2 regions of the Roseateles sp. PN1 genome follow, and region 1 is predicted to be linked to the other one. Evidence: riboswitches for the same ligand, from Rfam matches in the RefSeq annotation. Region 1 holds a riboswitch; the other holds the start of a gene.
What was found. A riboswitch is a leader RNA that binds a small molecule or an ion and turns the genes downstream of it on or off. The one in region 1 is predicted to bind cobalamin.
Positions count from the first base shown of each region.

Region 2: it holds a riboswitch for cobalamin, as region 1 does, so the genes downstream of both, AABB87_RS12900 (TonB-dependent receptor domain-containing protein) here and AABB87_RS15720 (TonB-dependent receptor) in region 1, are expected to answer to the same signal.

Region 1 covers NZ_JBCARA010000010.1:34,376-37,778, reverse strand. Annotated here, with positions in the region: gene AABB87_RS15730 (cobalamin biosynthesis protein) at 1-220, shown strand, start outside; gene cobJ (precorrin-3B C(17)-methyltransferase) at 225-1,229, shown strand; cobalamin riboswitch at 1,239-1,475, shown strand; gene AABB87_RS15720 (TonB-dependent receptor) at 1,633-3,403, shown strand, end outside.
Region 2 covers NZ_JBCARA010000007.1:158,670-162,072, forward strand. Annotated here, with positions in the region: gene AABB87_RS12900 (TonB-dependent receptor domain-containing protein) at 1-1,660, opposite strand, end outside; cobalamin riboswitch at 1,752-2,006, opposite strand; gene AABB87_RS12905 (hypothetical protein) at 2,003-2,476, opposite strand; gene pth (aminoacyl-tRNA hydrolase) at 2,473-3,198, opposite strand; gene AABB87_RS12915 (DUF1304 domain-containing protein) at 3,280-3,403, shown strand, end outside.

The sequences.
Region 1 (3,403 bases):
GCTGCAGTTCTACAGCGCGGCCGCGCTGGAGGAGGTGACGGTGCCCAATCCGTCCGAGACGGTGAGGCGCTTCACAGGCAGCCCTTCAGTCAGCGAGGCCGCGGCCTTGTTGCTCGGGCAGGGCGGGCTGGGCGATTTGCTGTTGGAAAAATTCAAATACCAGGGCGCCGATGGCCGCAATGCCACCGTCTCGGTCGCCCTGGATCGACGAGAGGAATGAATCGATGACAGAACCACAGGAACCAAGCCTGGCCCAGGCTGGGAAGATCATGCTGGTGGGCATTGGCCCGGGCAGCGTGGAGCATATGACCCAGCGCGCCCGCGACGCGATTGCCGAGGCCGATGTGGTGATCGGTTATGTCACCTATATCAAGCTGGTGGCCGATCTGCTGGAAGGCAAGGAGATCATCCGCAAAAGCATGACGGAGGAACTGGACCGCGCCATCAGCGCCCTGGAGGCGGCCGAGTCCGGCAAGAAGGTGGCCCTGATTTCGTCCGGCGATGCGGGTGTCTACGGCATGGCCGGGCCGACCTACGAGGTGCTGTTCCAGGCCGGTTGGACGCCAGATCATGCTGTGCAAGTCGAAATCATCCCGGGCGCCAGTGCCATCAACAGCTGCGCTTCGCGCGTGGGTGCGCCGCTTACGCACGACTTTTGCTCCATCTCCTTGAGCGATCTGCTCACCCCCTGGCCGACGATTGCGCGTCGCCTGGATGCGGTGGCCTACGCGGACTTTGTGGTGGCGCTCTACAACCCCAAGAGCGGCCGCCGAACCCGCCAGATCGTTGAGGCCCAGCGCCTGTTTTTGCGCCACCGTCGGCCCGACACGCCCGTGGCCATCGTCAAGAGCGCTTACCGCAGGCGTGAACGCATCGAGTTCACCACGCTGGACCATATGGCCGAGGCCGACATCGGCATGCTCAGCACCGTGCTGATCGGCAATAGCAATACCTTTGTGCGCCACGGCTTGATGGTGACGCCGCGGGGTTATGCCAATAAATACGATCTGGAAGAGGGCGGCAGCACGCTGGCGGGCGAGAAGGCGGGGCGATCCCTAAGCACCGGCTTGCTGGGTTGGTTGGAGACTTTGCAGGCCGACTACGCCGCCGGTGCCAGCCTGGCGCAACTGGCGGCCCAGCATCGCCTGCCCGAGGCCTATATCCAGGCCACCTTGGATGAACCTTTGGAGCCCGCCGCTGCCGACGCGGCGGAGGAGGCCGAGGCCTAGTCAAGAAATTCCATTGAATCCTGCTCAGGTGCTCAGACCGCATGGTGTGAGTTAAACGGGAACGAGGTAGAGGCCGCGTGAATTCGCTGCCTCGCAAGCCTCGGCTGCCCCCGCAACGGTAGGCGAGTGTGGGTGCGTCAGGGGGTCTCCAAATGCGGGGGCGCCAGTCACTGGACTCTTGAGGTCTGGGAAGACGACGCATCAAGTCTCGCAAGCCCGGATACCGGCCAGAGCACAACTCCTGCGCGCCCCAAAAACGGGCGCTGCAGGCCATTAGCGGCGAGCCAAAAGCGGGGAGCGAAAGGCGTCGTATGTGGGCTGGCTGGGCGATTTCTTCGCTCCAGCATGTGGGCTTGCGTGCGTTCATCTTTCCAGGCTTGTGGCGCGCACTTTCTTCTTCAGCATGCAAGTTCAACACCACACCATTCAAGTTTCCGCCGCCATTTTGCTGACGGCCTCTTTGAGCACTCAGGCGCAAGCCAGTGCGCAGCCCGAGGCCGAGGCTCAGCGCCTGCAAACCGTGCAGATCGAGGCCAAAAGGGCCGAGGGCCAAGGCGCCCGGCAAAGCACCGCCTCGCGCCTGGGTCTCAGCGGCTTGGAGCTGCCCGCCAGCAGCGACATTGTCCTGATTGATCAACAAGCGCTGAAGGGCGTGACCGCCACGGCCGACCTGGTGCAACGCACCGTGGGCATGAGTTTTCAGGGCTCGCCCGGCTCGGGCTCGACCTTTCAAAGCCGAGGCTTCTCGGGCAATGACTCCATCGTTCAGGCCGAGGACGGCGTGCGCGTGCCCACCACCTCGGGTACCCAGTCCATGCCGCAAGATGGCTTCGGCTATGAGCGGGTGGAGGTCTTGCGGGGCCCGGCCTCGGTGCTGTTTGGCGATGGCGCGGTGGGCGGTGTGATCAATCTGCTGCGCAAGCAGCCACGCTTCGAGTTCGCGGCCAATGCGGAGGCGGGTGTGGGCAGCTTCGGCGCCTGGCGTGTGGGCTTGGGCCTGAATCAGCCCTTGAATTCTCAACTCGCCCTGCGCCTAGACGTGCTGGACAAGGGCGGCGAGGGCTTTGTGGCGCGCGGCGACTGGCGCCAACGCAAGCTGATGAGCACCCTGCGCTGGCAGGCCAGCCCCGATTTCTATTTGGACGCGATCCTGGACTTGCACCGCGACCGCAACAGCGCCTACTTCGGTACACCGCTGCGCGAGGGCCGCATCGATGCCCGTTTGCGGGAGCAGAACTACAACGTGGAGGATGCTTTCTGGCGGGTACAGCAGGACCGCGCGCGCCTGAAGGGCGTCTGGAGGCTGCCGTCGGACTGGCGTTTGGAGGGCGAGCTTCATCGCTTCACTATCGATCGCCAGTGGCGCAATTTGGAAGAGTACGCGCTGGCCGCAGATGGGCGCTCCGTCGACCGACTCGGTTACTTGGGCATTGCCCACCGCCTGCGCCAGGCCGGTGGTAGCCTGGAGCTGAAGGGGCGCAGCCAGTTGCAGGGCCGTGAGTTGGGCCTGGTGCTGGGCGTGCAAGGCCAGGGCCTGAACTTCACCCATATCAATGACGGCTACGAGTACGACACGACCAGTCGCGTGGCCCTGCTGAACCCGCAGCCCGGCCGCTATCTGCAGGAGGGGCCCTTGGTTCCACGTCAGGCCTCGCAAACACGCCAGTACTCCGCCTACGCCGAGGCCGCGCTGACGCTGGCGCCTGACTGGACCTTGCACGCCGGCCTGCGGGCCGATCGCATGAGCGTGGATCGCCAGGCTCTGCTACCCAGCCGACCCGATTGGAGCGCCAGCTTCCAGCCCACGACTTGGCGCTTGGGGCTGTTGCACGCACTGGATGCGGATCAGTCCGTTTACCTGAACACCGGTGTGGCGACCGACCCGGTGGCCAATATCGCCACCATCTCCAAGGGCAATGCCGATTGGCAGCTGAGCGCCGGCCGCCAGTGGGAGTTGGGTTACAAACGCGCCAGCAAGCAGTGGGACGCGACGGCGGCGCTGTACCAGATCAAGAAGGAGCGCCTGCTCACCAGCGTCAAGCTGCCCCGTCAGCAGGCCTACACGGTGCAGGGCGGCAGCTTGCTCTCAAGCGGCTTGGAACTGACGGCGCAACTGCGCCTGCCGGCCGGCTGGGCCTTGGACGGCAATATCAGCTGGAACCGCACGCGTTACG
Region 2 (3,403 bases), on a different contig from region 1:
TGCTGGCACGGCGGGCCAGCATATTGCCGGTGGCCAAGTCCTTGGGCGCTTGCAGGTCCAGGCTGGCGCGCCATTGGATGCCGACCAGCTGGGTGCTGGCGGCCAGGCTCAGGCCTTGGAGCTGGGCGCGGGTGACGTTTTGATAGCAACCAAAGCTGCTATTGCAGGTGCCGGCGCCGCCGTAGACGATCAGATTGTTGATGTGGTTGCGGTAGACGGTGGCGCTGGCGTCGCTATCACCCGCGGCGAACTTGATGCCGACTTCCACATTGCGGCCCTTCTCCGGCTCCAGCGCCTTGACGCCAGGGATGCTCAGCTTGGGGCCGTAGTCGCTGAAGCTCTGGTACAGAGTCGGCGCACGGAAGGCATTGCCGACCGAGCCAACCAGGCGCCAGGCCGGGCTGAGCTTGACGCCCAAGGCCAATGTGCCGGTGTTGACGCCGCCGAACTGGCTGTCGTCGTCGTGGCGGGCGTTGACTTGGGCGTCGAAGGCCGCGCCGGTCCACAAATAGCCCAGGGCCAAGCCGGTTTGAGTGCGCTCGGCGCTGCCCACGGTGGCGGCTTGGGTCAGGCCGCTATTGTCCAGCTGGTCTTGCTTGTGCTCGGCCAGGAAGTTGATCTGCTGATGTGCGTCAAGCTGATAGCTACCGTCCAGGGTGGCGGTGCGAATCCGGGTGTCGGTCTTGTAGGGCGATGGGCGGGTCTCGTAACCGGCCTTGGCCTGGGCCACGCTGAGGCGCGTTTGCAGGGCCTGGCTCCATGTCGAGAGCCAGCTCAGGCGTGCCGCGCTTGTGTCTTGCAGGCTATGGTCATCGACCTTGGACTTGAAGGCGTCGTACTGGCCGTCGGTATGGCTTTGCAAGGCCATCAGCTCCAGGCGATGCGCGGTGTTCAGCTGCGCGCCAAGGCGCAGGCTGGCGTTGTGCTTGTTCCAGCCGTCGATGTCGGGGTGGTAGTTGCTGTTTTTTGGGTTGGCGATGGTGTTGAAGCCGTCGCTGCGCTCGCCGCCCACATTGAGGGCGTAGTCGAACACGCCGGCCGTGCCGCTCACCGAGGCACCCAGGCGGGCCGTGCCCAAATTGCCAATGCCGCCGCTCAGCTCAAGGGCCAACTTCTTGGCGCCCTTGCGGGTGAAGATCTGCACCACACCGCCGACGGCGTCGGAGCCGTAGAGCGCGCTGGCCGGGCCTTTCAGCACTTCGATGCGCTCGACTTGCGAGAGCGGGATGGTTTCCCACGGCGCGCCGCCGGTGCTTTGGCTGTCCATGCGCACGCCGTCGATCAACACCAGGGTGTGGCGTGAATCGGCGCCGCGCAGGAAGACCGAGGTGGTCGAGGCCGGGTTGCCGTTGCGAGTGAACTCGACGCAGCCGGCGTTGCGCAGCAGATCTGCCAGGTCGCCGAAGCCTTGGCGGTCGATGTCGGCGCGGGTGATGACGGTCAGGTCGGCGCTGACATCACCGAGGCGTAGCGGTGTGCGCGAGGCGGTCACTACCACCGAGTCAAGCTTGTTGGGGCCGGGGCCGGCTTGTTGGGCCAGGGCCTGGCCGGACAGGCCAGAGAGCGCAGCAGCAGTGGCCAGAGACAGAGGCGCGAAACGGCGCAGGCAGGCAGGGGCGAACGCCAAGCGGGCCGAGGGCCGGAAAGAAGTGGTTTGCATGAAAGAAAACAGGGAACACAGCAAGGGCCAGACGCGCAACTCACCCGCTACGCGTACTGAAATCGATGCATCGATGCAGACATGGCTGCGGCGATCCATCACCTTGTTGGCCGGTATCCGGGCTGGTGAACATACCGCTGAGTCCTTCCCAGCACCTCTTCTTTGCAGAATCGGCGCCAGTGGATTGAGTCCAGGGCTTGAGGCATCTGTCGAAGCATGCCTCGTTCACTTACCGTTGCGGGGACAGCTCAGGTTGGTCTTGCCGCGTGGCGGCTTAACTTCCTGATTCCCGTTTAACTGCACCGCCATGAAGGGCGGTGCGAGCACCAACAGCCTTTGATTCTACTTGCTGCCGGGCACTGTTTTCGCCGGTTTGGCTGGCTTGCCCGCTTTTGGCGCCTTGCGCTTGTCTGGATGCTTGTGCGCAACGGACTTGGGCGCGCTGGCAGTTGGCTCGGCTTGGGCGATGCCCTTGAGCCCATCAATGCCTGCTGGATTGGCATTGCGCTGCAAGTCTTGGGCTTCCTGGCGCAGCCGGGCCTGCTCCATTTGGTCGGCCTGCCGGGCTTGTTGTTGCGCCTGTGCTTTGGCGGCTTGCGTTTGCGCGGCCTGGGGCTGGTCGTAGCTCAGCGGGGAGGGCGCGGTGTCGGGCTTGCCGGGGCAGGGGGAGTCGCGCAATTCGCGTCCCTCCGGCCCGCAGCGATAGAGGCCGGTGGTCTTGATTTGGGTTTGCGCCTGCGCCGTTTGCTGCAGACCCAGTGCCAGCCCGAACAGGGCTAGCAGCGGGCAGAGCAAGAGGCTGGCAAAGCGGTTCACGGGCTGGGTTTGTGATCCTGGGCAGGCCCTGATTCTGCGCTTGCGAGGGGGCTTGTTTCAAGCGCGCCATCCGCAGCTTTGAGGGTGACTCCTAGCTCAGCGGCCTCAGCAGGTTTGGGCGGCTTGGGTGGCTTCGGCCGAGGCGGCTTGGCGTGGATCTTGGTCAGTGCCTTGTCCATCTCGCCCTTAAGCAGCAAGTCCACCGCATCAAGCGATTTCGCGATGCAGTCTTCCACCGCCTGGCGCTCGGCCAGTGGTGGTTTGCGCAGCACATAGTTGGCCACTTCAGCCTTATGGCCGGGGTGACCAATGCCGAGGCGCAAGCGCCAGAAATTGGCGCTGCCCAGCTGGGCCTGCATGTCTTTCAAGCCGTTGTGGCCGCCATTGCCGCCGCCTTGCTTGAACTTCATCTCGCCGGGCAAGAGATCCAGCTCATCGTGGATGGCCAGGATTTCTTCCGGTGCGATCTTGAAGAACCGCGCCAGTGCGGCCACCGACTTGCCGGACAGGTTCATATAGGTCATGGGCTGCAGCAACCAGATCGGTCCGGCTGCGCCGGGCGCGGTGTTGACCCGTGCGACCAGGCCGTAGTAATTGCGCTCCACCTGCAGCGAGGTGCCGAGCTTGCGCGCCAGGGTGTCAATCCACCAGAAACCCGCGTTATGGCGGGTGTCTTCATATTCAGTGCCCGGATTGCCGAGGCCAACAAAGAGTCGAATCATGGGGTGGGATTATCCTTGCGGACTTGTGCCCGCCGCCACGGCCGGCTGCCCGCGCTTGAAAGACGATAGAAGGACGTTTGCATGATTGCTAATTTGCTGCTCGCACTGGTGGCTCTGATCCACATCTACATCGTGGTACTGGAGATGTTTCTGTGGGAGAAGCCACTGGGGCGCAAGGTCTTCCGCACCACGCCCGAATTTGCCG